Regions from separate parts of the Burkholderia sp. EMB26 genome, predicted to be linked through region 1. Evidence: riboswitches for the same ligand, from Rfam matches in the RefSeq annotation. Region 1 holds a riboswitch; each other region holds the start of a gene.
What was found. Region 1 has a riboswitch for cobalamin ahead of KU887_RS13140 (iron ABC transporter permease). Riboswitches for the same ligand answer to the same signal wherever they lie in the genome.
Positions count from the first base shown of each region.

Region 2: linked by a shared signal. The riboswitch ahead of KU887_RS24215 (CbtB-domain containing protein) and the one ahead of KU887_RS13140 (iron ABC transporter permease) in region 1 are both predicted to bind cobalamin.
Region 3: linked by a shared signal. The riboswitch ahead of cobA (uroporphyrinogen-III C-methyltransferase) and the one ahead of KU887_RS13140 (iron ABC transporter permease) in region 1 are both predicted to bind cobalamin.

Region 1 is NZ_CP078070.1:2,792,079-2,794,335, forward strand. It holds gene KU887_RS13140 (iron ABC transporter permease) at 1-1,095, opposite strand, end outside; cobalamin riboswitch at 1,137-1,386, opposite strand; gene KU887_RS13145 (ATPase) at 1,541-1,891, shown strand; gene KU887_RS13150 (cell division protein ZapA) at 1,888-2,202, shown strand.
Region 2 is NZ_CP078071.1:1,663,235-1,665,491, reverse strand. It holds gene KU887_RS24225 (inorganic phosphate transporter) at 1-308, opposite strand, end outside; gene KU887_RS24220 (histidine phosphatase family protein) at 473-1,063, opposite strand; cobalamin riboswitch at 1,110-1,253, shown strand; gene KU887_RS24215 (CbtB-domain containing protein) at 1,286-1,495, shown strand; gene KU887_RS24210 (CbtA family protein) at 1,509-2,237, shown strand.
Region 3 is NZ_CP078070.1:1,863,696-1,865,952, forward strand. It holds gene KU887_RS08755 (cobalamin biosynthesis protein) at 1-237, opposite strand, end outside; gene cobA (uroporphyrinogen-III C-methyltransferase) at 234-1,043, opposite strand; cobalamin riboswitch at 1,152-1,389, opposite strand; gene KU887_RS08765 (TonB-dependent siderophore receptor) at 1,459-2,257, opposite strand, start outside.

The DNA of each region.
Region 1 (2,257 bases):
CAACATCCACAGGAACACCGGCACGCCGATCAACGCGGTCATCACGCCGACCGGCAGTTGCGCGGGCGCGATCGCGGTGCGCGCGAGCAGGTCGGCCGCCATCACGCCGCCACCGCCCGCGAGCATCGCGGCCGGCAGCAGCATCCGCTGGTCGTTGCCGAACGCGAGCCGCAGCGCATGCGGCACGACGAGCCCGACGAAGCCGATCGTGCCGGCCGTCGTCACGGCAGCGGCGGCGGCCAGCGACGCGACGAGATAGATCCGCACGCGCAGCCGCGCGACCGGCACGCCGAGCGCCTGCGCGGTCGCGTCGCCGCGCAGCAGCACGTTCAGTTGCGACGCGGCCGGCAGCGCGACGCACGCGCTCAGCAACAGCGCGCCCCACGCGAACCACGGCGCCGTCGCGCCGTTCAGGTCGCCCGTCAGCCAGAAGATGATGCCGCGCAGCCGCGCATCGGGCGCGAGCGACAGCAACAGCGTGACGAGCGCGCCCCATCCCGCCGCGATCACGACGCCGGTGAGCAGCAGCCGCGGCGATGCGTCGCGCGATTCGCCGCGCCACAGCTCGCGTCTGGCGAGACCGAGCACGAGCGCGACCGAGACGAGCGAACCGGCGAACGCGGATGCGTCGACGAGCCACCACGCGCCGCCCGCGATCATCGCGACGAGCGCGAAGCCGGCCGCGCCGCCGGACACGCCCAGCACGTACGGCTCCGCGAGCGGATTGCGCAGCAGCACTTGCAACAACGCGCCGGCCAGCGCGAGCAGCGCGCCGCACGCGAAACCCGCGAGCGCGCGCGGCAGGCGCAGCGTGCGGACGATATCGGCAAACAGGGTATCGCCGCCGTGCGGCACGAGCGAAGCGAGTGCCTGCCACGGCGACATCGGCACGCTGCCGATCGACAGCGACGCGACGAACAGCAATGCGACCACGGCGGCCAGCGCGGCCCAGATGACAGTGGCGCGTGCGGCGCTCATGCGGCGCACGGCCGCGCGCCCGACGCACGGCGCATCCGCTTGCAGGGGCCGGCCGGGCGCGACGGGGGCGCGTGGCGGACGATTGGGGTCGGCATCGAAGAACGTTCCGTGAAGCATTGCGCGCCCCGCTTCCCCGCAGGCCGCGCGTCATGGAGCCCGTGCGGGCTCCCCGTCTCGGCCGGTATCCGGGCTGGCGGCGGTCCGGCTCGCCTTCCCGCGCGATGACGCGCAGTGGCCCGCGCCCGCGTGCGACCTGCACGCGAAACGCGCCCGAGCCGGCCTGCGTCATGCGACGCGGCCGCTTACCGTTGCGGGGGCAGCGCAGGTTGACGCGCTCGCGGAGCCCGCACCCTGCTTCCCGTTTAACCGCGCGTCCTGCGCGCGAGCACCGAGGCGGCGCCAGTTTAGGAGCCGGTCGCGCGAGCGTCAAGGAAGCGTCCGGAGACACGCGGGACGCGCCTATTCGCGGCAAGAAGCAGGGGTGTTACGACTGGAAACGTTACAGATGTCGGATTGCGCGTTATTCCGCGCTAAAATGCTGGGTCTTTAGAGGACGCAGCAAATGCTCAACGAACTCGAAACCCTATCTCAAAATATTGGCCGTCTGATTTCGCTGAACAAGCGCTATCACTCGGAACGGCTCGCGCTCGAGGAGCAGGTCGCGCAATTGCGCGCGGAAGCGGACACGGTCCGCGCGGAACTCGCGCAGCTGCGCGACGAACGCAATGCGCTCGCGGCCGAGCGCGACACGCTGTCGGCGAAGATCGACGACGCCCAGGTGAAACTGAACGCGATTCTCGAAAAGCTGCCGCGCTCGAAGAGCGCGGAGCAAGCCGACAACCAGCTCGACCTGCTGGATGCGCAGGCGCGCACGGATGGCGATGACGCGGCCAGCCACGGAGAACATGCATGAGCACCAAGCAGATCGAAGTCTCGATTCTCGGTCAGCCCTATCGGCTCGCCTGTTCGGCCGAGACCGAAGCGGCGCTGCTCGAAGCGGTCGCGCGCGTCGACGCCGAAATGTCGAAAATCCGCTCGAACAGCTCGGTACGCGGCACCGATCGCATCGCGGTGATGGCGGCGCTGTCGCTCGCATCGGAATTGCTGCGGCTGCAAACGAGCGTGCGGCATGGTGAAGCATTTCCGGCGGAGGAAATCCGTCGTACAATGCACCAGATGAACGAACAACTCGGTGCGGTGCTCGCACAGCACGAGACGCAGTAACGTTTCAAACGATGCGTCGATTCCCCTTGATCTCGACGGTCAACGGTGGTCAAAT
Region 2 (2,257 bases), on a different replicon from region 1:
CACATGCCCGACCAGATCACCGCGACGTTCGGCGTCAGCGAGTGCGTATAGATCACGGTCGCGACCGCGTTCGCGGTGTCGTGGAAGCCGTTGACGAATTCGAAGCCCAGCGCGATCAGCAGGGCGGCGCCGAGCAGCAGGTACGGGAACAGCGTCCCTTCGCGGACCGGCGCCAGATCGGCGACCAGGTGGGTGGCGATATAGACGGCGCCGAGCACGAGCACCAGCAGGAAGGCGGCATAGCCGACCTGCCGGGTGCGCGCGACGGAGCCCGGATTGTTCGGGGCGGACGAAGCAGGTTGATTCATGACGGCATCTCGTAGGGAACCGCGTCCGATCCTAGCTGCGGCTAGCAGTCAGTTTGATGACAGTCGGGACGACGAACGGTGTGTCTTACGGGGATGTAAGGCGAGTGGCGGCATGCGAGGCAGCGAGTCGCGTCGATCACTCACATAGTGAACACGACAGCGGCTTACGCGCCGGTATCGCGCTGCTCATCATCCGTCGCCGCCAACGTCCAGCCGGCCGGCGACGCGACGAACGTCGTGCACGACAGCGGCGCAACGTCGAGACGCGCGGCCGCGGCGTGGTCCATCCGCAGCACATGCGCGATGGCCGCGCGGACGATCGGCGCATGCGTGATCGCGATGACGTCGCGCTCGCGCGGCAACCCGTCGAACCACGTGCCGACCCGACGTGCGGCGGCGTCGAACGATTCGCCGCGATGCGGCGACGCGGACGGCGTGCCGATCCACGTGGCAAGTTCGTCAGGCAGATCGCGTGCGAGATCGTGCAGCCGCTTGCCTCGCCAGTCGCCGTAGTCGATGTCGCGCAGCGCGTCGTCGATGTCGGCGTGCAGCCCGAGTGCGTCGGCGGTCTGCGTTGCGCAGCGTGCCGGGCTGCACAGCACGAGCGAGCCGGCGATGGCCGTCCACCGGCCGTGCAGCGCGGCGGCTTCGGCAAGCCCGCGCGCGTCGAGCGGATCGTCGTCGGGAAACGTGCCGGTGCGCATCGCGCGGGTCGAGGCGTGCGCGATCAGGCGCAGCGAGGCATGCAGGTTCATGTCGGTGGTCGGATGATCCGGAGCGGGGCGCGCTTGCCCATCTGTCGTCGCTTCAATACGCGAACGTTCGCGCGTACAATTCGCCCGATACGAAGCGCGGAAGCCGGTGCAATTCCGGCGCGGTCGCGCCACTGTAACCGGGGAATCGATGATCCCGGAAGCCAGACCTGCCTTCGTACCCATCCATCATTTGTCGGGGCGCGATTCCCCTGAGGTGCATCCATGAGCGAAGCAGTGCTGAAGCCGGCGGTCGTGCCGGCACCCATCCCCGTCCGTGAGCTGTTGCCGTGGGCCGTGTTCGTCGGCCTGATCCTGCTGCTCGCACTCTATTTCGTCGGTGCGGAACAGGGCGCGACGTCGCTCGTGCCGGGCATGTATGTCCACGAATTCGTCCACGACGGCCGCCATCTGCTCGGCTTTCCCTGCCACTGACGCGGAGTAAAAGATGGTCGGAAAGCTGCTCATGCGCGGGATGCTCGCAGGCATCGCCGCGGGCCTCCTCACGTTCGGTTTCGCGAAAGTCGTCGGCGAACCGCAAGTCGATCAGGCGATCGCCCTCGAAGAGAAAACCGCCGCCGCCCAAGGCGAGGCACCGGAGCCGGAACTGGTCAGCCGCCACACGCAGGCCGGCCTCGGGCTACTGACGGGCGTCGTGACCTACGGCGCGGCATTCGGCGGGCTGTTCTCGCTGGTCTTCGCGTATGCGTACGGACGCGGCAGCCGCCTGCCGGCACGGCCGCTGGCCGCCTGGCTCGCGCTGGCGGCGTTCGTCGCGCTCGTGATCGTGCCGAACCTCAAGTACCCGGCCAATCCGCCGTCGGTCGGCGACCCCGATACGATCGGGTATCGCACGGGTCTGTTCTTCCTGATGATCGCGATCTCGGTCGCAACGATGGTGTTCTCGGTCAGCGTGCGCCGCCATCTGGTGGCGAAGCTCGGGCAGTGGAACGCGTCGATCGTCGCCGGGCTCGTGTTTGTCGCGATCATCGCGGCCGTGCAGATCGGGCTGCCGTCGGTCAGCGAGTTGCCGGCCGATTTCCCGGCGGCCTTGCTGTGGAAGTTCCGCGTGGCGGCCATCGGCATGCAGGTGATCATGTGGACGACGATCGGCCTGCTGTTCGGTGCGTGGGTCGAACGCGGCGAACGCACCGGCACCGGCGTTCGCGCCGCCTGACGCGCGGGCCGGGCGGGCGC
Region 3 (2,257 bases), 930 kb from region 1:
GCCGCTCGCGGCCAGTTCCGGACGACTCGCGAGTTGCGCCGCGTCGAACGCGACGAGCGGCCAGCCGCGGCGCGCGCACAGCGTGCGCAGCGCACGGGCGCGAGCCTTGTCGACGAGCGTCGCGACGAGCGCCGGTTCGGCGGCCGGATAGCGCGCGAGCGCGGCGCGGATCGCGGCATCGAGTTGCGCGGCCGTGACGCCGGCGCGAAAACCGACACCGAGCGCGACGCGCATCATGCGTGGCCGCCGAGCGCCGCACGCACCGCCGGATCGTCGGCGAGCGCCGCGACGCGGCCGATCACGACGATCGCCGGCGATCCGATGCCGGTTTCGCCGACGCGCGCGACGAGCGTATCGAGCGTCGCGTGGACGTGGCGCTGTTCGGGCCGCGTGGCGTTCTCGATTGCCGCGCACGGCGTGTCGCCGGGCAGGCCGCCGTCGCGCAACGCCGCGGCAATCGCGTCGAGCCGGCGGATGCCCATGTAGACCACGATCGTCATGCGTGTGGCCGCGAGCGCGCGCCAGTCGGGCTCGTCGGCCCCCGCGCCGTGGCCCGTGACGAAGATCACGCCCTGCGCGTCGCCGCGGTGCGTGACCGGGATGCCGAGCGCGGCCGGCGCGGCGATGCCCGCGGTGATGCCGTTGACGACTTCCACCGGAAAGCCCGCCGCGCCGAGCGCGATCAGCTCCTCGCCGCCGCGGCCGAACACGAACGGATCGCCGCCCTTGAGCCGTGCGACGCTGCGGCCCGCGCGCAGGTGCGCGAGCATCGCGGCGACGATCGTCTCCTGCGGCGTCGACGCATGGCCGCCACGCTTGCCGACGTGCTCGATCAGCGCATCGGCGCGCGCATGGCGCAGCACGTCGGGGTTCACGAGATCGTCGACGAGCAGCACGTCGGCCGCGCCGATCGCGCGTACGGCCCTGAGCGTCAGCAGATCGGCGTCGCCGGGGCCGGCGCCGACGAGCCAGGCGCGGCTCATCGCGCGCGGCACGGCGCGCACCGTGTCGAAACAGTGGAACAGGGAAGGCGGGCGGCGCATCGGCGGCCGGCGGACAGGCAGTGCATGGCGGATCGGGCGAAACCCGCGCGAACGCGGGGGAATGCGCACCCGGTCCGTCCCCCGCGGATCGGGCGTTCGGCGAGCAGCGCGCTCGCCCCTTGCGTCGGCCGGTATCCGGGCTGGCCGCTTGCCAGACCGCAGCCTTCCCGCCCGGTCGAAGGGCAGTGGCATCGCGGGCGGCCTGGGCGCACGCGCGAGGAAGCGCGCGGCGCGGGCGGCGTACCGTTGCGGGGACAGCACAGGCCGGGCGGATGTCCGCCTCCTGTTTCCCGTTTAACTGCATGCACCGAATGCGCATGCGAGCACCGAACGCGGCGCATACGATAGCACAGGCCTGCAACGCGCAAGCCGCCCGGCGGAGCGGCTGCGCGGGGCGCCGGCGCCGCCCGCGAGGTCAGAACTTGTATGCCGCCGTCAGCGTGAACGTGCGTGGCGCGCCGGGCACGATCTGCGCGAGGCCCGTCGCATTCGCGTAGTAGTCGCGATCGGCCAGGTTGACGGCCGCCAGCGTCACCTCGAGGTCGCGCGTGCGATAGCCGGCCTTGCCGTCCCAGCGAAGGTACGCGGGCAGTTCGAGCAGGTTGTCGCGATCGGCGTAACGCGCGCCCTCGTACACGACCCCGAGTTCGGCGAAAAACCCGCGCAGCGGCGCATGGCTGACGAACAGGCTGCCGTTCGACGCCGACACGCCCGCCGAGCGCTTGCCCGCATACTTCGGCTCGGCGTCGACCACCCGCGCGTGTTGCCAGCCGATGCCGCCGCGGACGAACCAGTCGCCCGTGAGCCGGCCGGCGACGCCCAGTTCCAGGCCACGATTGCGTTCGAGGCCGGTGAGGTCGAAAAAGCCCGGGCGAACCGGGTCGGCGATGCGGCGGTTGTACAGGTCGAGCTGAAACAGCGCGAGCGTCGTGCTCAGCGCGCCATCGCGCCAGTCGCTTTTCACGCCGATCTCGTATTGGCGCGTGTATTGCGGGCCGAGATCGTTGGCGTTGCCGCGCGCGTCGGGCGTGATGCCGATCAGGTCGCCGCCGACCGGCGCGAAGTTCTTGCTGTACGACGCATACAGGCTGTGCGCGCCGACCGGCGACCACACGACGCCGAGCCGCGGGCTCCATGCCGTCGTCGTGCGCCGCGCATGCAGACCGTTCAGCGCGTTGGTCGAATCGACGTCGAAACGTTCCGCGCGCAGGCCG